One region of the Pseudomonas sp. SMN11 genome, then DNA from elsewhere that is predicted to be linked to it. Evidence: predicted binding sites of a transcription regulator. Region 1 holds the regulator's gene; each other region holds the start of a gene.
The links. Region 1 encodes FliA, which starts transcription of late flagellar genes. Its sites were predicted from a motif close to CTAAAGTTTNNNNNNNNNNNGCCGNTAA; they were not measured.
Positions count from the first base shown of each region.

Region 2: a site for FliA is predicted at 2,768-2,795, ahead of motA (flagellar motor stator protein MotA). Genes of this name have one in related genera too.
Region 3: a site for FliA is predicted at 2,256-2,283, ahead of ACLEJU_RS04025 (methyl-accepting chemotaxis protein). Genes of this name have one in related genera too.
Region 4: a site for FliA is predicted at 1,702-1,729, ahead of flgM (flagellar biosynthesis anti-sigma factor FlgM). Genes of this name have one in related genera too.

Region 1 covers NZ_JBKGGW010000042.1:8,302-13,489, forward strand. Annotated here, with positions in the region: gene flhF (flagellar biosynthesis protein FlhF) at 1-816, shown strand, start outside; gene fleN (flagellar synthesis regulator FleN) at 910-1,743, shown strand; gene fliA (RNA polymerase sigma factor FliA) at 1,740-2,480, shown strand; gene ACLEJU_RS25085 (chemotaxis response regulator CheY) at 2,585-2,959, shown strand; gene ACLEJU_RS25090 (protein phosphatase CheZ) at 2,978-3,766, shown strand; gene ACLEJU_RS25095 (chemotaxis protein CheA) at 3,779-5,188, shown strand, end outside.
Region 2 covers NZ_JBKGGW010000016.1:11,333-16,520, reverse strand. Annotated here, with positions in the region: gene rsgA (small ribosomal subunit biogenesis GTPase RsgA) at 1-187, shown strand, start outside; gene ACLEJU_RS15290 (molecular chaperone Tir) at 301-780, shown strand; gene motB (flagellar motor protein MotB) at 814-1,848, opposite strand; gene motA (flagellar motor stator protein MotA) at 1,852-2,703, opposite strand; gene ACLEJU_RS15275 (HDOD domain-containing protein) at 2,834-4,369, shown strand; gene ACLEJU_RS15270 (rhodanese-like domain-containing protein) at 4,413-5,188, shown strand, end outside.
Region 3 covers NZ_JBKGGW010000002.1:379,024-384,211, forward strand. Annotated here, with positions in the region: gene speB (agmatinase) at 152-1,102, opposite strand; gene ACLEJU_RS04020 (LysR family transcriptional regulator) at 1,326-2,219, shown strand; gene ACLEJU_RS04025 (methyl-accepting chemotaxis protein) at 2,353-3,918, shown strand; gene ACLEJU_RS04030 (tRNA-uridine aminocarboxypropyltransferase) at 4,022-4,621, shown strand; gene ACLEJU_RS04035 (HlyD family type I secretion periplasmic adaptor subunit) at 4,638-5,188, opposite strand, start outside.
Region 4 covers NZ_JBKGGW010000037.1:1,242-6,429, reverse strand. Annotated here, with positions in the region: gene ACLEJU_RS23665 (chemotaxis protein CheV) at 1-783, opposite strand, end outside; gene flgA (flagellar basal body P-ring formation chaperone FlgA) at 862-1,614, shown strand; gene flgM (flagellar biosynthesis anti-sigma factor FlgM) at 1,766-2,080, shown strand; gene ACLEJU_RS23650 (flagella synthesis protein FlgN) at 2,131-2,598, shown strand; gene ACLEJU_RS23645 (flagellar brake protein) at 2,679-3,422, shown strand; gene ACLEJU_RS23640 (MFS transporter) at 3,520-4,860, opposite strand; gene ACLEJU_RS23635 (glutamine synthetase family protein) at 4,991-5,188, opposite strand, start outside.

The sequences.
Region 1 (5,188 bases):
CGTCGCCTGCAGCGCATTGGCCTGTCCGGCCCGATCGCCCGCGAGCTGCTCGACCTCACCAGCGAGATCGAAGAGCCGCGCCAGGCCTGGCGCATGCTGCTCGCGCACCTGGCGCGGATGATCGAAGTGCCCCAGGTCGAACCGATCGAAGAGGGCGGGGTGATCGCCATGGTCGGCCCGGCCGGCATGGGCAAGACCACCACCCTGGCCAAGCTGGCGGCGCGTTACGTGCTCAAGTACGGCCCGCAGAACCTTGCCCTGGTGAGCATGGACAGCTTCCGCATCGGTGCCCAGGAGCAGCTCAAGACCCTGGGGCGCATCCTCAACGTGCCGGTGACCTACGTCGATCCGGGCCAGTCGCTGGCAGCCGCGCTGGAGCCACTGCTGCGCAAGCGCGTGGTGCTGATCGATACCGCCGGCCTGCAGGCCAGCGACCCGGCCCTGCGCATGCAACTGGAGACCCTGGCCGGGCGTGGCATTGCCGCGAAGAATTACCTGGTGCTGGCCACCACCAGCCAGAAGCAGGTGCTGACCGCTGCCTACCACAGCTACAAGCGCTGCGGCCTGGCTGGCTGCATCCTGACCAAACTTGATGAAACGGCGAGCCTCGGCGACGTGCTGAGCCTGGCCATCAGTCATGAACTGCCCGTGGCCTATCTCACCGACGGCCCGCGCATTCCTGACGACCTGCACCTGCCGCGCCCGCACCAGCTGGTGACCCGCGCGGTCAACGTGCAGTTGCAGGACGAGCCCAGCGAAGAGGCGATGGCCGACATGTTCGCTGATCTCTACCACAACCCGCGGCGCGCAGGTTGAGGATGAAGCGTATGCAAAGTACCTACATTCCGGGGCTGGCAGTGCTACCCCGCGTGTGGCTTGGGTCCAAGCGAGACAAGGTAAACAACGAACATGGGTAGCATGCATCCCGTACAGGTGATCGCCGTCACTGGTGGCAAAGGTGGCGTCGGCAAGACTAACGTTTCAGTGAACCTGTCCCTGGCGCTGGCCGAACTTGGCCGCCGGGTAATGTTGCTGGACGCCGACCTTGGCCTGGCCAATGTCGACGTATTGCTGGGTCTCACCCCAAAACGCACCCTGGCCGATGTCATCGAAGGGCGCTGCGAGCTGCGCGATGTACTGTTGCAGGGGCCTGGCGGGGTGCGCATCGTGCCAGCCGCCTCCGGCACCCAGAGCATGGTGCACCTGGCCCCGGCCCAGCATGCCGGGCTGATCCAGGCCTTCAGCGAGATCGGCGACAACCTCGACGTGCTGGTGATCGACACTGCTGCGGGCATTGGTGACTCTGTAGTCAGCTTCGTGCGCGCGGCCCAGGAAGTGCTGCTGGTGGTGTGCGACGAGCCGACCTCGATCACCGACGCCTACGCGCTGATCAAGCTGCTCAACCGCGACTACGGCATGAACCGTTTCCGCGTGCTGGCCAACATGGCGCAGAGCCCGCAGGAAGGGCGCAACCTGTTCGCCAAGTTGACCAAGGTCACCGACCGCTTCCTTGACGTCGCCCTACAATATGTCGGCGCCGTGCCCTACGACGAGAGCGTGCGCAAGGCGGTGCAGAAGCAGCGCGCGGTGTACGAGGCCTTCCCTCGCTCCAAATGCGCCCTGGCCTTCAAGGCCATCGCGCAGAAGGTCGACAGCTGGCCGCTGCCGGCCAACCCGCGCGGGCACCTTGAGTTCTTTGTCGAGCGCCTGGTGCAACCCACCAGCGCAGGACCCGTGCTATGAACGCGAGCGGCTTCAAGATGTACAGCAAGGCGTCGAAAGACGCCCAATTCGAGTTGGTGGAACGCTACGCGCCGCTGGTCAAGCGCATCGCCTACCACTTGCTGGCACGCCTGCCGGCCAACGTCCAGGTCGAGGACCTGATCCAGGCCGGCATGATCGGCCTGCTGGAAGTGGCCAACAAGTATGACGCCAGCAAGGGCGCCAGCTTCGAAACCTACGCTGGCATCCGCATCCGCGGGGCGATGCTCGACGAGGTCCGCAAGGGCGATTGGGCACCGCGTTCGGTGCACCGCAATACGCGCATGGTCAGTGATGCGATGCGCGCCGTGGAAGCAAGAACTGGCCGCGACGCTAAAGATCATGAAGTTGCTGCCGAACTCCAATTGAGTCTCGATGATTACTACGGGATCTTGAACGATACCTTGGGGAGCCGCCTGTTCAGTTTCGACGACCTGTTGCAGGACGGCGAGCACGAAGGGCTGCACGAGGACGGCGCCAGTGGTCAGGTCGAGCCGTCGCGCGATCTGGAAGACGAGCGCTTCCAGGCTGCCCTGACCGATGCGATCGCCAACCTGCCGGAGCGTGAGCGCCTGGTGCTGGCGCTGTACTACGACGAAGAGCTGAACCTCAAGGAAATCGGTGAGGTGCTGGGGGTCAGCGAATCGCGAGTCAGCCAGTTGCACAGCCAGTGTGCCGCGCGCCTGCGCAGCCGCCTGGGGGAATGGCGGGCGCGTTGAGCCCGGGGTCGTTGCAGTCGTTTTCCACGTTGTACCGAATATGAATACGCGTGCTCGGGGCCGAGCGCGTTTGAGACTGCTTGGAGGTCTACTTGAACAAAGACATGAAAATCCTCATCGTTGACGACTTTTCGACGATGCGGCGGATCATCAAGAACCTGTTGCGTGACCTGGGCTTCACCAACACCGATGAAGCCGATGACGGCACCACCGCTCTGCCGATGCTCGAAAGCGGCCATTACGACTTCCTGGTGACCGACTGGAACATGCCGGGCATGTCCGGTATCGATCTGCTGCGCAAGGTCCGTGCCCACGATCGCCTGAAGACCATGCCGGTGCTGATGGTGACCGCCGAAGCCAAGCGCGACCAGATCATCGAAGCGGCCCAGGCCGGCGTCAACGGTTACGTGGTCAAGCCATTCACCGCCCAGGTGCTCAAAGAAAAGATCGAGAAGATCTTCGAACGCGTCAACGGCTGAGTCACGTCAGGGGGCGCCATGGAAACAACACAAACGTCTTTGGGGGAGTTCGAGTCGACCCTGAAGAAACATGCCCAGGAGCTGGTCGAGAGCCTGGAACGCGGGCGTTTCGGCGAGGCGGTGCAGCTGATTCATCAGCTCAACCAGACCCGCGACCGTGGCCTGTACCAGGAAGTCGGCAAGTTAACCCGTGAGCTGCACAGCGCGATCGTCAGCTTCCAGATCGACCCGCGCATGCCGCAGGCCGAGGAAGTCTCGCAGATAACCGATGCCACCGAGCGCCTGTCCTACGTGGTCAAGCTCACCGAGGGTGCCGCCAACCGCACCATGGACCTGGTGGAGGAGAGCACCCCGGTGCTCAACGACCTGGCAGCCGAAGCGCAAGGCCTGAGCGTCGACTGGCAGCGCTTCATGCGCCGCGAAGTCGCAGCGCCGGAGTTCCGCGAGCTGGTCAAGCGCGTCGACAGTTTCCTGACGCACAGCGCCGAGGGCAACCGCAAGGTCGCCGGCCACCTCAACGACATTCTGCTGGCCCAGGACTATCAGGACCTGACTGGCCAGGTGATCAAGCGCGTGACTGCGCTGGTGACCGAAGTTGAAAGCAATCTGCTCAAGCTCGTGCTGATGGCCAGCCAGGTCGACCGGTTTGCCGGTATCGAACACGACCACCAGCAGCTGCGCGCTGAAAAAGATGAAGAAAAACATCCGACTCGGGGTGAAGGTCCGCAGATTCATGCCGATAAGCGTGAAGACGTTGTGTCCGGTCAGGACGACGTCGACGATCTGCTGTCCAGCCTGGGTTTTTAAGGAGCACGTTTAATGAGCTTCGGCGCCGATGAAGAAATCCTTCAGGATTTCCTGGTAGAAGCCGGCGAAATTCTTGAGCAACTGTCCGAGCAACTGGTCGAGCTGGAAAGCCGGCCCGACGATGCCGACCTGCTCAATGCAATCTTTCGCGGTTTCCACACTGTAAAAGGGGGCGCCGGCTTCCTTCAGCTGAACGAGCTGGTGGAGTGCTGCCACATCGCCGAGAACGTGTTCGACATCCTGCGCAAAGGTGAGCGCCGGGTCGACGCGGAACTGATGGACGTGGTGCTCGAGGCACTGGACACGGTCAACAGCATGTTCGGCCAGGTGCGTGAGCGCAGCGAAGTGACCCCGGCCACCCCGGAGTTGCTGGCGGCCCTGTCGCGCCTGGCGGAACCTGCCAGCGCCGACGCCCCGGTAGCACCGGTAGCAGTGGTCGAGGCTGCAGCGGAGCCGGTGGCTGCCGAGGCAGATATCACCGACACCGAGTTCGAACAGCTGCTCGACTCGCTCGATGCGGTCAAGGCCGAAGCGGCCGCCGCCGAAGCGCAGATGCAGGGCGAGACCCTGAGCGGCGCGGGTGACGACATCACCGACGCCGAGTTCGAATCGCTGCTCGACCAGTTGCATGGCAAGGGCCAGTTCTCGCCCGAAGTGGCTGCTGCCGAAGCGGTGGTCGATGCCAGTGCACCGCTGAGCGACGAAATCACCGACGAAGAATTCGAGTCGTTGCTGGACCAGTTGCACGGCAAGGGCACCTTCCAGGCCGATGCCTTGCCGGCTGCCACCGCGGCAGTGGAAAGCGTGGTCACGCCCGCCAGCAGTGACGAGATCACCGAGCATGAGTTCGAAGCGTTGCTCGACCAGTTGCACGGCAAGGGCAAGTTCACCGGTGAAACCGTTGCTGCCGAAGCGCCTGTCGCCGTGGCCGCACCGGTTGCGGCCGTGGCTGAGAGCAAACCGGTCGCCAGGCCGGCTGCCGCTGCACCTGCTGCTGCCGCCAAGCCGGCCGCGCCAGCCCGCAGCCCGGCCCCGGCCGCGGAAAAGCCTGCCAGCGAAGCGGAAACCACCGTGCGTGTCGACACTGCACGCCTGGACGAGATCATGAACATGGTCGGCGAACTGGTGCTGGTGCGTAACCGCCTGGTGCGCCTGGGCCTGAACAGCGGCGACGAGGCCATGTCCAAGGCCGTGTCCAACCTCGACGTGGTCACCGCCGACCTGCAGACCGCGGTGATGAAGACCCGCATGCAGCCGATCAAGAAGGTCTTCGGCCGCTTCCCGCGCCTGGTCCGCGACCTGGCGCGCCAGCTGAAGAAAGAGATCAACCTGGAACTGGTCGGTGAAGAGACCGACCTCGACAAGAACCTCGTCGAGGCCCTGGCCGACCCGCTGGTGCACCTGGTGCGCAACGCCGTCGAC
Region 2 (5,188 bases), on a different contig from region 1:
CGACGACGTCGAGGACGGTTTCATCGAGTTCCGCGATTTGTTCGGCACCTGCCGCTTCCGCGACTGCAAGCATGATCGCGAACCGGGATGCGCACTGCTCAAGGCCCTCGAAGACGGCCGCATCAAACCGCAGCGGATGAACAGCTACCGTTCGATCATCGCCAGCTTGCCGGAAGACAGCTACTGATTTGTAGGAATTATTACCGGAGCGTGTAGGACGCCTCCGGTTTTCCTGCCATCTATTGCCCTACCTGCCGCTTTCCCTGAAGGTCATGACTTCTATCAGGGAGGGCATCGTCGATGCCGGTTTTTATCAGTTACCGCCACGAAGAGCGGCTTGACGCCTTCATCCTCAACGAACGCCTGCTGCTCGAAGGCATCACCGCCCAGCTGGTGGAGTTCGGTGCCGACGGGCAAACCCGCGAAGACGCTCATGGCAGTGCCTGCCAACAGATAAGCGATGCAACCCACTGGATCGGCCTGCTACCCGCAGAAGCCAGCGATGACTGGTGGACTGCCAGGCTGCTGGAGGCTGCGATGACAGCCAATCGACGGGTGAGTTTCTATTGCAGCGGGAGCTGCGAGCTACCCGAACCGCTCGACAGGTGGCCAGTGATGCGCGAACGGGCACATATCGACCTGTTCGTGCGGGCGTATCACGATGAGTGCACGTTTCAGCGAGCGATGATTCTGCCAGCGGAGCATGGGTCGAATGTCGACCGGGACAATGCGGATTTCTTTCATGCCGATCTCAAGGCCAAGATCAGGCGAGGTTTTTGAAGCATTGGGCTGCGTTGCAGCCCCTGTCAGCCGTTACTGGTCCTTTTGCTCATCCATCTTCAAGGTCCCATCCTCGAAGATGTTCAGCTTCTGGCGCAGCTCACGCGGTTGCATCGGCGCCTGGGCAGGCGCATCCCCTGCCGCCGGTGCTGCCGGGGCCGCAGCCCCAGGCGCTGCCCCGGCTGGGGGAGCAGGCTGAGCTGGCGCTTCGGGTGTACCCTGCTCACCCTCGATGTCGCGCTGCGCCTTCTTGGTCAGGACGATGATGTCGATACGCCGGTTGACCGGGTTGAACGGGTCCTTGCGATCGAACAGCGACGACGAGGCATAACCCACCACCCGTGCCACCTGGCCATCCGGATAGCCGCCGGCAACCAGGGCTCGACGGGCTGCGTTGGCACGGTTGGCGGAGAGTTCCCAGTTACCGAAGTCGCCAGTTCCGGAGTACGGTTTGGCATCGGTGTGCCCACTGATACTGATCTTGTTCGGCACCGCCTTGATGGTGTCGGCCATGGCCAGCAGGATGTCTTCGAAATATGGCTGCAGGCGCGCACTGCCGATGTCGAACATCGGCCGGTTCTCGGCATCCATGATCTGGATGCGCAGGCCGTCCTGGGTAATCTCGAAGAGGATCTGGTCCTTGAACTTCTGCAGTTGCGGGTTTTCCTCGACCTTGTTCTGCAGCTCCTGCAACAGCAACTCGAGGCGCTCGCGCTCGACCTGTTCGGCCATGGTCTCGACCTGGTCCTTGTCCAGCTGGATGCTGGTGTCAGGCGTAGGCTCGGACTTCTGCTCCGGGTTGATGGTCTTTTCCGGCGCCAGCTGCGGCGAACCACCGAGGTCGATGATGTAAGGCGTGCCACTCTCGGAAAAACCGATCGGGTCCTTGAAGTAGCCGGCAATGGCGATCTTCTGTTCAGGCGTAGCGGTGGATAACAGCCACAGCACCAGGAAGAACGCCATCATCGCCGTGGCGAAGTCGGCGAAGGCGATCTTCCAGGCGCCGCCATGGTGCCCGCCACCGAAGCGCTTGACGCGCTTGATGATTATCGGCTGATTGTTCTCCATGACTCAGCGACCGCGAACCGCTTGTTCCAGCTCGGCGAAGCTTGGGCGATGCTTCGGATAGAGCACCTTGCGCCCGAACTCGACAGCCAGCGAAGGCGGCATGCCCGAAGCCGAGGCCACCAGCGAGGCCTTGATCGATTCGTAGAGGTTGAGCTCTTCCTTGGCATCGTGCTCGAGGCACTTGGCCAGCGGGCCGAAGAAGCCATAGGCCGCGAGAATACCGAAGAAGGTACCGACCAGTGCCGCACCCACGTGCATGCCGATGGCCTTCTGGTCGCCATCGCCGAGCGATGCCATGGTCACCACGATACCCAATACCGCCGCGACGATACCGAAGCCAGGCATGCCGTCGGCGATGCCGGTGACCGCATGCGACGGGTGCTCGAGCTCTTCCTTCATGCTCAGCAGCTCCATGTCGAACAGGCCTTCGAGCTCATGGGGCGCCATGTTGCCGGTGGACATGATGCGCAGGTAGTCGCAGATGAACGCGGTCATGCGCTCATCGCCCAGCACCGCCGGGTACTTGGCGAAGATCGGGCTGGCGGCGGCGTCTTCGATATCGCTCTCGATCGCCATCATGCCTTCGCGACGGCTCTTGTTGAGGATCTCATACACCAGGCCCAGCACTTCCAGGTAGAACGCATGGGAAAAGCGTGAGCCAAACATCTTCATCGACTTCTTGATTACATGCATGGTCATGTAACCAGGGTTGGCCTGCATGAAGGCGCCAAAGGCTGCACCGCCGATGATCAGCACTTCGAACGGCTGGATCAGCGCCGCGATCTTGCCGTGGGAGAGTACATATCCGCCGAGCACGCTCGCGAATACGACGATGATGCCGATAATTTTAGCCATAGGATCAAAGCACTTGCTGTCGTGGTCAGGGAGTGGGACGGGAGCTTTAAAACTCTTCTTCTACTTATCGGCAGAACTGCGCCAGACTATAGCCACTAAAAGCGAAAAGCCAGTTCGGACTGATGTCAAAATGCCAATGGAATCCAAGGTGCCCACTCAGAATCCGCGTACTGTAGAAGCCTGGGTCAAGCTGCTCGACGGTGTTCGTGTACCGGTCCCGAAGCAGAGTTACGACCGGGTCATGAGCGCGATCAACGACAACCGCCGCTCGTTGCGCGACATCGCCGAACTGATGCAGGACAGCCCCGCCCTGGTGTTGTCGGTGATGCGCGAGGCCAACCACCCCGCCAACGCCAGCCAGGCCGAGCCCGCCGAAAGCCTGGAAGTCGCCCTGAATCGCCTGGGCCTGGCACGCAGCAAGGAACTGCTGATGCGCCTGCCCGCCCTGCCGGAAGACGACATTCCGCCGGTGCTGCGTCAATTCCTGCTGATCAGCCAGCACGCCGCGCAACAGGCCAACGGTCTTTTTGCCAGCCGCCTGGCGCGACTGTGGCAGGAGATCCACTGGGGCAGCCTGCTGTTCCTCGCCCCGCTGTGGCCACTGGCCCTGGCCTACCCCAAGCTGCTGGACGCCTGGGAGCTGCGGGTAATCCACAAGGGCGAAACTGCGGCAGACGTGGAGCAGGAACTGTTCGGCGTGCGCATCTTCGCCCTGTGCCAGGCCATGGCCGAACATTGGCGCCTGCCCAAGTGGGTGACCCAAGGCTATCGCCTGCTGCTCGAAGAGCGCGACCAACTGGCATTAGTATTGAGCATCGCCCGCGAAGAAGACCCGCTCAGCCAGCAGCATCACCTGGACGAAGCACCCGGCTTGCGCCGCTGGTTCAACGAACCGGCCAACACTGTGCTGCTGGCCAACAACCTGGCGCTGGCAGCGCAGGTGGGCTGGGACAACCCGCATCTGCTGCGCTGGCAACTGCTGACCGCACTCTACCTGCAGACTTCGCTGGAAGACGTGCAACAGCAGGTTCACCAACAAGCGGCGGCCAGCGCCCGGCGCCACGCCCGCCATGCCCTGTTCCACCCTGCCGAGGCGCTGATCTGGCCTTGGGACCAGCGTCGCCCGCACCCGGACATGCTCACCCCGCCACCGCCTTCCAGTGAAGCGCTCGGTCGCTGGCGCAAGCTGTGCCAGGAACTGCTGGCACAACCAAGCCCGTTCACCAATGCCGTGCACCTGGCCACCCATGCGCGCCAAGCACTGGAAGCCTGCGGGATGCAGCGCATCATGCTGCTGAGCCTGGACAAGACCGCCGATTATCTGCGCGTGCAGCAGATCGCCGGCCTGCCCAAGGAAGCCGGTGGCATTGCTCTGGACATCGAACAGAACAAACTGCTGCAAAAGCTGATGAGCAAAGTCGGCCAACTGCGCCTGACGCCCGAGAACCACGCCCAGTTCTCGGCGCTGCTGCCAGCACCACTGCGTGCGCTGTTCCACAGCGAACACCTGTTGCTGCGCTCGCTGGCCGTCGGTGATCAGGTGCTGATGCTGGCGGTGGCCGACCAGGGTGGCAAACCACTGGCCGATGTCAGCGTGCAAGCCTTCGGCAAGACTTCGCAATGTATCGAGCGTGCGCTGGCGGTGTTTGCCAACCGCGGCGCCTGAGCCTTGCGCTACAATCGCCCCCTTTCCACACTGGAGAACGTGGATGACTGACTTTTCCGGCCTGCCTTTGGTGATCGAAGCCGCAGACCTGCTGCCGCGCCTGGATTCACCCCAGCTGATTCTGGTCGACCTGAGCAGCGCCAACCGCTATGTCAGCGGGCACATCCCCGGCGCCCGCTTCGTCGAGGGCAAGCGCACCCAGCTCGGCCAGCCTCCGGCACCCGGCCTGCTGCCGGCCCTGGCCGATCTGGAAAAGCTGTTCAGCGAGCTGGGCCACCGCGACGATGCCGTCTACGTGGTGTATGACGACGAAGGTGGCGGCTGGGCCGGGCGCTTCATCTGGCTGCTCGATGTCATCGGCCATTCGCGCTACCACTACCTCAATGGCGGTATCCAGGCCTGGCCAGCGGACAAGCTCTCCACCGACGTACCAACGCCGGGCAACGCCCCCGTGCACCTGCAACTGCACAGCGAGCCGACTGCCACGCGCGAATACCTGCAAAGCCGCCTGGGCTCGGATGACCTGGTGGTCTGGGATGCCCGCGGCCCGCAGGAATTCAACGGCGAAAAAGTCCTGGCCGCCAAGGCTGGGCACATTCCCGGCGCCGTCAATTTCGAGTGGACGGCCGGCATGGACCTCAACGACCATCTGCGCATCCGCAAAGACATCGCTGAAGTTCTGCAACAATTGGGCATCACGCCGGACAAGGAAGTGATCACCCACTGCCAGACCCACCGCCGCTCCGGTTTCACCTACCTGGTGGCCAAGTCCCTCGGCTACCCACGCATCAAGGCCTATGCCGGTTCGTGGAGCGAATG
Region 3 (5,188 bases), on a different contig from region 1:
CCTGCCGGGGTCTGTAGGAGCGGCCTTGCGTCGCGAAAGGGCCGCGCAGCGGCCCCAGCAATCTATGCGGTGCCGCCAAAATCCGGGGGCCGCTTTGCGGCCCTTTCGCGACACAAGGCCGCTCCTACAAGGGTGTTGCAAATGCCGGCGGTCAGCGACGCACGACGCCCGGTAGCACGCAGAGCATCTCGAACAACAGGTTGGCGCCGAGCAGCGAAGTGTTGCCGGTGGTGTCGTAAGGCGGGGAGACTTCAACCAGGTCACAGCCGATCAGGTCCAGGCCGTGGCAGCCGCGAATGATCTCCATCGCCTGGATGGTGGTCAAGCCGCCAATTTCCGGGGTGCCTGTGCCTGGGGCCCAGGCCGGGTCGATACCGTCGATGTCGAACGACAGGTACACCGGGCCACCGCCGACCTTTTCACGCACTTCGGCCATCAGCGGTTCCAGCGACTTGTGCCAGCACTCTTCGGCCTGGACCACGCGGAAGCCCTGACGGCGGCTCCAGTTGAAGTCATCGGCGGTGTAGCCCTGGGCGCGCAGGCCGATCTGCACCACGCGGTCGCAATCGAGCAGGCCTTCTTCCACGGCGCGGCGGAAGGTGGTGCCGTGGGCGATCTTCTCGCCGAACATGTGGTCGTTGACGTCGGCGTGGGCATCGATGTGCACCAGGCCGATCTTGCCGTGCTTCTTGTGCAGGGCACGCAGGATCGGCAGGGTGATGGTGTGGTCGCCACCCAAGGTCATCGGGATGACATTGTGCTCGACGATCTCGTCGTAGGCTTCTTCGATGATGCGCACGGCGTCAAGCAGGTTGAAGGTGTTGATCGCCACGTCACCGATGTCGGCCACCGACAGCGAGTCGAACGGGGCGGCACCGGTGGCCATGTTGTAGGGGCGGATCATCACTGATTCGGCGCGGATCTGGCGCGGGCCGAAACGGGTGCCGGAGCGCAGCGAGGTGCCGATGTCCAGCGGTACGCCGATGAACGCGGCGTCCAGGCCTTGGGCACTTTGCAGGTGGGGGAGACGGAGCATGGTGGCGATGCCGCCGAAACGCGGCATTTCGTTGCCGCCCAGTGGTTGGTGGAGAACTTTGTCCACGGTGGGCCTCATCAGTCGGTCGATTGTTTTGTTTGTTCGAACCTGTGCCGCCGCACGCCTATCAAGTCTGGATCGCTGGCGGGCAGGGTCATTTCGGCCAAGTCTGCGCAAGGTAGTGCGTGGGAAAAATCGCTACCGGCAAATACTTACTTCAGGAATTTCTGAACTAAGGCCGCAGGAGCGGTTAGACTGCGCGCAAATACCCCTGTGGACCCCTTGCACCATGGCCTCGACCTTGCCCGACCTGAAACTGCTGCGCATCTTCGTCAGCGTGGTGCGCCACCAGGGGTTCGCCAATGCCCAGCGCGAGCTCAACCTGTCGACCTCGGCCATCAGTACCTACATGAGCCAGCTCGAAGGTGCCTTGGGTATCGTCTTGTGCCACCGCGGCCGCGGCGGCTTCAGCCTGACCAGCAAGGGCGAGCTGTTCCACCAGGAGACACTGCGCCTGCTGGCCGAGCTGGATGGTTTCGAACAGTACGCCGCAGCGCTCAAGGGCGAGCTGCGCGGCACCCTCAACCTCGGCGTGATCGACTCCACCGTAGGCGATCGCGCACTGCCACTGGCTGAAGTGATCGGCGCCTACAGCCAGGAGCACCCGGCCGTGCACCTGCATCTGTCGGTGTCCAGCCCTTACGAACTGCAGCTGGGTGTGCAGGACAACCGCCTGGACTTGGCCATCGGCGCGTTCTCCTCGCGCATGAGCGGCCTGCTGTATCAGCCGTTGTACCGTGAGCAGCACTGGCTGTACTGCAGCAGCCGCCACCCGCTGTTCGCCGAAAGGCGCATCCCTGAGCAGGTGGTGACCCAGCAGCGCATGGTCGGGCGCGGTTACTGGAGCCAGGCCGAGCTGGCCCGGCATGGCTTCAAGCACAGCGCGGCGACGGTGGAGAGCATGGAGGCGCAGCTGATCCTGATCCTCTCTGGCGCCTATATCGGCTATCTGCCCGAACATTATGCCCAGGCGTGGGCCGACAAGGGCGACCTACGCGTGCTATCGCCGGCCACTTTCGGCTATCAGGCACCATTCTCGCTGATCATTCGCAGGGGGCGGAGCCGGGAGCCGTTGCTACAAACATTCCGGGACCTGCTCAAGAGCCAACTGTATGTCGGTTGATGGTTTGTAAATTGTCGGACAATCCGACGGTGCACGCTAAATTTATCGGCAACATGGCCGCTAACTCCTCCACGCTCTGCTAGATATTTAGTTGCGCTGTTCCCTTACTCCCATCTTCGAAGGACCGTTCAAGATGCGCATGAACTTGCCCGTCACTGAGCACGAAAGAACCTTTTCCAGCGATCAGCGCCTTATCTCCACCACGGACCTGAACAGCCGTATCACCTACTGCAACGATGCCTTCGTGGCGATTAGCGGCTTCACCTACGAGGAGTTGGTGGGCCAGCCGCACAATCTGGTGCGTCATCCCGACATGCCGCCAGCGGTTTTCGGGCATATGTGGGAGACTATCAAGCAAGGCAAGCCCTGGATGGGCGTGGTCAAGAACCGCGCCAAGAACGGCGATTACTACTGGGTCAGCGCCTATGTCACGGCGATCTACGAAAATGGCCGCGTCAGTGGCTACGAGTCGGTGCGTTCGGTGCCGACCTGCGAGCAGATTCGCCGTGCCGAAGCCCTTTACGCGCGGCTTCGCGCAGGCAAGTCAGCCGTGCCGTGGGCGGCCCGGCTCGCTCGTGGCCTGGGCCACAGCTGGCCATTGATCGGCGCAGGTCTGCTGTCGGCTGCCGGTTACCTCTGGCTGCCACCCTACGCGGCGCTGGGCATGTTGATGGCCAGCTTGCTGGTGGCCTGGTACCTGATCGAACATCAGCAAGACCAGGCAATCCGCCGCACGCTCGCGGAACACCCCAAGGCGTTCACCAGCCCCCTGGTGGCCCTGACCTACAGTGACAACCCCGGCCTGCAGGGCCAGCTCGACCTGGCCATCATCAGCGAAGAGGCGCGCCTGCAGACCGCGCTGACCCGACTGGTGGATGCCGGCGTCGGGGTGAAGTCGCGTGCCGCGCAATCGGCCGACCTGTCCGATGCCCAGGCACAGATGCTCGACCGCCAGCGCAGCGAGACCGACCAGTCGGCCACGGCCATCGCGCAGATGGCCGCGACCATCCAGGAGGTCACCCACAACGTACAAAGCACCGCCCATGCCGCCGGTGACGCCGATCAGCTGGCCCAGCACGGCAGCGAGCTGGCGCAGCAGAGCTTGAAAGCCATGGGCAGCATGAGCGAGGCGGTCAGTGACATCGGCCAGGCGGTCAATGCCCTGGCCGAGCAGACCCAGTCGATCGGCAGTGTGGTCGACGTGATCACCTCGATTGCCGAGCAGACCAACCTGCTGGCGCTCAACGCCGCGATCGAGGCAGCCCGGGCTGGTGAGCAGGGCAGGGGCTTTGCCGTGGTCGCCGACGAGGTGCGCTCACTGGCCCGGCGCACGCGCGACTCCACCGACGAGATTCACCAGATCATCGCCTCGCTGCGTGCCGGCGCCGAGCGGGCGGTGAGCACCGCCAGCCGCGGCGAGCAGATTTCGCGAGACAGCGTGCACAGTGTCGAGGCGGTGCAGGCGGCGCTGGCCGGGATCGCCCAGGCGGTCAGCCGCATTACCGGCATGAGCCAACAGATGGCCACGGCCTCGGAGCAGCAGAGCCATGTGGCCGAGGACATCAACCAGCAGATCGTGCGCATTGCCCAGCTGTGCGACCAGAGCGCAGGGCAGGCCAAGCAGGGGGCCGAGATCAGCCAAGACCTGGAGCGGATGGCCGAATACCTGCATAGCCTGGCGGAGCGGTTCAACCGATAGATTTACGCTTGCAGGCCCATTCGCGGGCTAGACCCGCGAAAGGCCCGCAAAGCGGGCCCTAAATATCAGCCTGTGGCAAAATACTCCGCCAACGGAGATCCTCATGCCCAGACCCCGCTGCGAACGCTGCCAGCGCCCGCTCGACCATTGCCTCTGCCCGGTGATTCCCAGCCTCGACAGCCGTACCCGGGTGATCCTGCTGCAGCACCCCAGTGAAACCGCCCATGCGCTGAACACTGCCCGCCTCGCTGCCCTCGGTCTGGTCAATGCCGAACTGCGGGTCGGCGAAGTCTTCGCTGATCTTGCCGAATTGTTGGCGACCCCAGGTTATCGCCCCGTGCTGCTGTTCCCCGGTGAGCAGGCGCAAGCGCTGACAGCCTACGGCGAAGCGGACGACAGGCCGTTCATGTTGATCGTCCCCGACGGCACCTGGCGCAAGGCACGCAAGCTGCTGTACCTGAACCCGCTGCTGGAGGCGCTTCCCAAGGTGACGCTGGCACAAGTGGCACCTTCACGCTACCGCCTGCGCAAGGCGCCGGAGCCGGGAGCGGTGTCGACCATCGAGGCGGTGGTGCAAGCGTTGAACGTGCTGGAGCAACCATCGAACTTCGATGATCTGCTGAAGCCGTTCGAGGTGTTGATCGAAGGGCAGATCAAGGCCATGGGCGCCGAGACCTTCAACCGAAATCATGGAAAAGGCTAAGGCCAGCTAGGGATACTCACCTTTCCCGTAACGCCTCGGTCCGGGCCTTGAGCACCGGCTTGAGCAGATAATCCAGCACACTTTTCTGCCCGGTGATGATATCCACCGTGGCTACCATCCCGGGGATGATCAGCAGCGGCTTGTTGTCCCCGCCCAGATGGTTTTTCTCGGTCCGCACCTGGATCAGGTAGAACGCATTGCCCTTGTCGTCGGTGACGGTGTCGGCGCTGATCAGCTCCAGCTTGGCCTTGAGCCCGCCGTAGATGGTGTAGTCGTAGGCACTGAACTTGACCATCGCCGGTTGCCCCGGGTGCAGGAAGGCCACGTCTTGCGGGCGCACCTTGGCCTCGATCAGCAGGTTGTCCTCGATCGGCACGATTTCCACCAGATCGCTGCCCGGCTGCACCACGCCGCCGATGGTGTTGACCTTGAGCAGCTTGACGATGCCGCGCACCGGCGAAACCACGGTGGTGCGGTTGACCCGGTCATCAATGGCGATGCTGGTGGCGGTGATTTTGGACAGCTCGGTGCGCTTGTCATTCAGCTCCTTGGCTGCGTCAGAGCGGA
Region 4 (5,188 bases), on a different contig from region 1:
TTGCATACGCGGGTCGCTGCGGATCTCTGCGGTAAGCGTATAGCCGTCCATTTCCGGCATTTCAATGTCGGAGATCATCATCAGTAACTCTTCTTCCGGCTTCTTGCCCTCGTCGACCAGCTTGCGCAAGTAGTCCAGAGCCTGACGGCCATCGTTGAGCGCCACCACCTCCACACCCACCGTCTGCAGGCAGCGGCTGACCTGCTTGCGCGCCACCGACGAATCGTCGACGGTCAGCACCCGCAGCAGCGTGGCCTTGTCCTGCACCTCGGCATCGACCACGCCGGCAGACACCGACTCGGACGACGGCGCCACCTCGGCCAGCACCTTCTCCACGTCGATGATCTCGACCATGCGGTTGTCGACCCGGGTGACGGCGGTCAGGTAGTGGTCGCGCCCCGTGCCCTTGGGTGGCGGATGGATCTCTTCCCAGTTCATGTTGACGATGCGCTCGACCGAGTGCACCAGAAAGCCCTGGGTCTTGGTGTTGTACTCGGTGATGATCACGAAGCTGTTGCGCGTGTCTTCCTGCAACCCCGGCAGGCCGGTCGCCATCGACAGGTCGAGGATCGGGATGGTTGCCCCGCGAATGTTGGCCACGCCGCGCACCACCGGGTGCGACTTGGGCAGCACGGTCAGCTCCGGGCACTGCAGCACTTCGCGAACCTTGAACACGTTTATGCCGTAAAGCTGCGCCCCGTTGAGACGGAACAGCAGCAACTCCAGGCGATTCTGCCCAACCAGCTGCGTGCGCTGGTTGACTGAATCCATTACCCCCGCCATGCCTGACTCCTTATGCGTTCTGCCTTTTTGGTGCTACGTGGTCACCAAGTCGGCACGGGCTTTGCTTTTTTGAGCGCCATGTACACGAAAACGACAAATTTCCGACGACTGACACACCTGCTGAGCGGCACGCTCGCCGTGCTATGCCTGCTGGCACCCGGCGTTCGCACGCTGGCGGACGCGGTTACCTTGCCTGAACAGCTTATCGGTGTCACCCAAGGGTTTCTTGAATTCAGTGTCGAGGACTACCTGGCCACCACCCAGACTCCCGGGCGCTACGAAATCCAGGTCAACCCGCTCGACCCGCGCCTGCGCATGCCGCTGTGCAGCCAGCAACTGGACGCCTCGCTGGAGAGCCCGGCGCAGCCGCTGGGCCGGGTGACCGTACGGGTACGCTGTGACGGTAGCGCGCCGTGGACCCTCTTCGTGCCGGCGACGGTGAAGCTGTTCCGCGACGTGGTGGTGGTGACCCGCCCGCTCAAGCGCGACAACGTCGTTGGCGAAAATGACGTGGCCCTGCGCGAGCGCGACGTCGGTACGCTGACCCAGGGTTTTCTCACCGACCTCGACCAGGCGGTAGGCATGAAGATGGTGCGCTCGACGGTGCTCGACCAGGTGCTCACGGCGCAGCATCTGGAGCAAGCCGAGGTGGTGCGCAAGGGCGACCACGTAGTGATTACCGCACGCAGCGGCCCCTTGAGCGTGCGCATGCCGGGCGAAGCCTTGGCCAAGGGCGGCCAGGGCGAGCAGATCCGCGTGCGCAACCTCAATTCGCAGCGGGTGGTCAAGGCTCGGGTCACCGGCCCCGGCCAGGTTGAGGTCGCCATGTAGATTGCGCTGGCGGTGTGTAACTGCTTTTCCTAAACTGTGCCAGAAACGGGTTCGCGAGCTTGCTGACAGGCGGCTAAGCATTTGTGCCTAAAGTTTCTTTCGGGTTGGCCGAAAACAAGGCAAGCGTCCAAATACCCAGAGGTTTCTGATCATGGTCATCGACTTCAGTCGTTTGAATAACTCTCCGTCCGTCACGGGCGGCGTTCGTGGCAACGCCACGTCCGGCAACGCCGAGAAAAGCGGCGAAACCCAAGAAGCGCCGAAAAGCGCCAGCGCCAGCGGAGAAGCGGTACACCTCAGCCAAGAGGCCCAGCAGTTGCAAAAGGTCAGCGACAAGCTGCGCGACCAGCCCGTCGTCAACAGTGCCCGCGTGGCGCAGTTGAAACAGGCGATCGCAGACGGCAGCTACCAGGTCGATGCCGGCCGGGTCGCCAGCAAACTGCTCGATTTCGAAGCCCAGCGCTGACCGTTCGTCGCGCTGACTTCACGGACGCTATGTAAAGCCAAGAGTTAGCCATGCACGACATCACTTTGCTGCAACTGATCGAAGACGACATCGCCCCGACCCAGGAACTGCTCGACCTGCTCCAGCAGGAGTCGGTGGCCCTGCACGGCCGCGACATGGCGCCGCTGGAGGGCATCCTGGCCCGCAAGCAGTCGCTGATCGTCCTGCTCGAGCAGCAAGGCATGCGCCGCAACAACCTGCTCACCAGCCTCGGCCTGAGCGCCAATCGCGCCGGGGTGCAGGCATTGGCGGCTCAGTCGGACAACGGCGAGCTGATCCTGCAGCAGCTCGATGTGCTGACCCAGTTGATGGATGCCTGCCAGAAGGTCAACGAGACCAATGGCCGGATCATCCAGGTGCAGCAACACGTCACGGCCAACCAGATCAGAATCCTTCAGGGTGGCGAAGCACCGTCGCTCTACGACAGCCGTGGCGCCACTTCACCACTTGCCAAGCCCCGGGCGCTCAGCCAAGTGTGATTACTTCTATCAAGGCACGGAACATACTGGCAAAATGCCGTTACTTGCGTGTGTCGTTTTTGCCTGGAGATTGAAAACCCGTGTTCAATGAAGCCGATGCCCCGCAACCGCCGAAGGTGCTGAACACGCCCTTGGAGATCGCGGCCAACCTGCGCCAGCTACAAGACAGCCATGATCCGCTGATCATCACCTTCCATGAGCGCAGCCAGCGGTTCCAGAGCTACGTGGTACACGTGGACCGTGACAGCAATACCCTGGCGCTGGACGAGATGATCCCGCGCGACGGCGAAAAATTCATCGAGAACGGCGAACCGTTCCGCGTCGAAGGCTTCCATGACGGCGTGCGCATCGCATGGGAATGCAATCAGGAACTGAAGATCAGCGAAGTCGACGGCCACCGCTGCTACCGTGGCGCAATGCCGGAAGAGATGACCTACCACCAGCGTCGCAACGCCTTCCGCGCCGCGCTGAAGCTGTCGCAACTGGTCGACATCATCCTCGACGGCAGCTTCCTCAAGGGTAATGGTGCCTTGCGCGGCAAGTTGCTGGACATCTCTGCCACCGGCTGCAAGCTGCGCTTCGAAGGTAATGTCGAAAACCGCCTGCAACTGGGCCAGGTGTACGAGCGTTTCAAGGCCAGCAACCCGCTGGGCCTGGTGGACACCATGGTCGAGCTGCGCCACCTGCATTATGAAGAGCGGATCAACACCACCTTCGCTGGTGTGCGCTTCCATAACCTCAATGGCCAGGCGCAGCGCAAGATCGAAAGCTTTGTGTACCAGCTGCAGCGTGAAGCGCGGCGGTTCGACAAGGACGACTACTGAGTCGCCTGCCAATACAAAAATGCCACCCATCGGGTGGCGTTTTCGTTTCTCCTGTGCCGGCCTCCGCGGGTTCACCCGCGAACAGGCCGGCACAGGTTCAGACTGACTTGCTGACCTCATCCTGCTGAGCCTCGGCAACCGGCTCGGCCTTCTGATCATCCTCGGTATCTTCAGCCGCCACCGGTGTCTGCATCACTTCCTGCACGGTCTGCTCATCCACCCGCGGGTCGAGCGCCGCCGACAGTGGCGAACCGGCCGCCGGCATGGCCACGTGGCCCAGCGGCGCATCCTGCACCTGGTGCAGCCCGGTAACCGCCTTCGGCCGGATGCGCCACACCAGCACCAGGGCAAAGAACGCGAAGAACGCATACAGCATCTGCGCCCCCAACACCTTCATCAGCACCCCCGCCGCCAGTGGCCCGATACAGGCGCCCACGCCATAGGTGACCAGCAGCATGGCGGTCAACGACACCCGCCGCTCGCTCTCGACGTGGTCATTGGAAAACGCCACCGCCAGCGGATACAGGCAGAACTGCAGCAGCGAAATCACGAAGCCGATGCCAAACAGCGCCTCCAGCGGCACGCTGGGCAGGATGGCCAGCGGCGCCGACGCCAGCGCCAGGCCCACCGCAACGCTGCGGATCAGCACCGCCCGGTCGTAGCGGTCGGACAACCAGCCCAGCGGCCACTGCACCAGCAGCCCGGCAAAAATGCAGCAGCCCATGAACAGACCGATCTGCTCGGTCGTCATGCCCTGGCTGGAGGCGTACAGCGGCGCCAAACCGTAGAACGAACCCACGATCAAGCCTGAACCCAGCACCGTGCTGAGCGACTGCGGCACCCGCTTGATGAAGAATTTCGGCTCCATCGGTGCCGGGCGCAGGGGCGCCGGGTGGATGCGCCGGGTCATCGCCACCGGCACCAGGCACAGGGCAAAGCACATGGCCACCAGCATCAGCAGTTCCGGGCCCAGCTGCGGGTGCACCACCAGAATCAGCTGGCCGAGCACCAGGCCAAGATAAGAGGCGATCATGTAGCCACTGAACACCGCACCACGGTACTTGGCTTCGGCCTGCTCGTTGAGCCAGCTCTCGATGACCATGTACTGGCACATCATGCCGAGGCCGACGATCATCCGCAGCCCGACCCACACCGGCAACCAGCTGGTCATGCCATGCCCGAGCACCGCCGCACAGACGATACCGGCGCAGGTCGCATAGGCGCGAATGTGCCCGACCCGGCCGATCAACCGGTGGCCGATCTTGCCGCCCAGCGCCAGGCCGAAGTAGTTGGCCGCCATCAGCGCACCGACCCACAGACTGTCGACATGATCGGCCGCCAGGCGCAGCGCCAGGTAGGTACTGAGCAGGCCCGAGCCGATCAACATCATCAAGGCGGCGAAATACAACGACTGAAAGGGCTTCCAGATGTTCCGCATACGTCCCGTCGAACTCCCTGGTCAGGTGGCGTTGGCTTGCTGGCAAGCATAAAAGCAAAATGGTCGCGGCGCAGTCCCCTGCCAGACAAATAGCCGGACAGGGGCGCGTCCAGTACCGGTTGTGTCGCGATCAGGCCTGTGCGGCGAGTACGCGCCGTTCCCACGGGGTGATCTCGTTGAAGAAATCCGTCAGTTCCAAGGTCTTGCTGGCCAGGTAGCCGTCAATGAACTCGCTGCCGAACAGTTCCCGTGCCAGGGTGCTGCGCTTGAGGCGTTCGAGGGCCGCATGCAGAGTGCACGGCAGGCTCAGGTGTGCCGGCACCTCGAA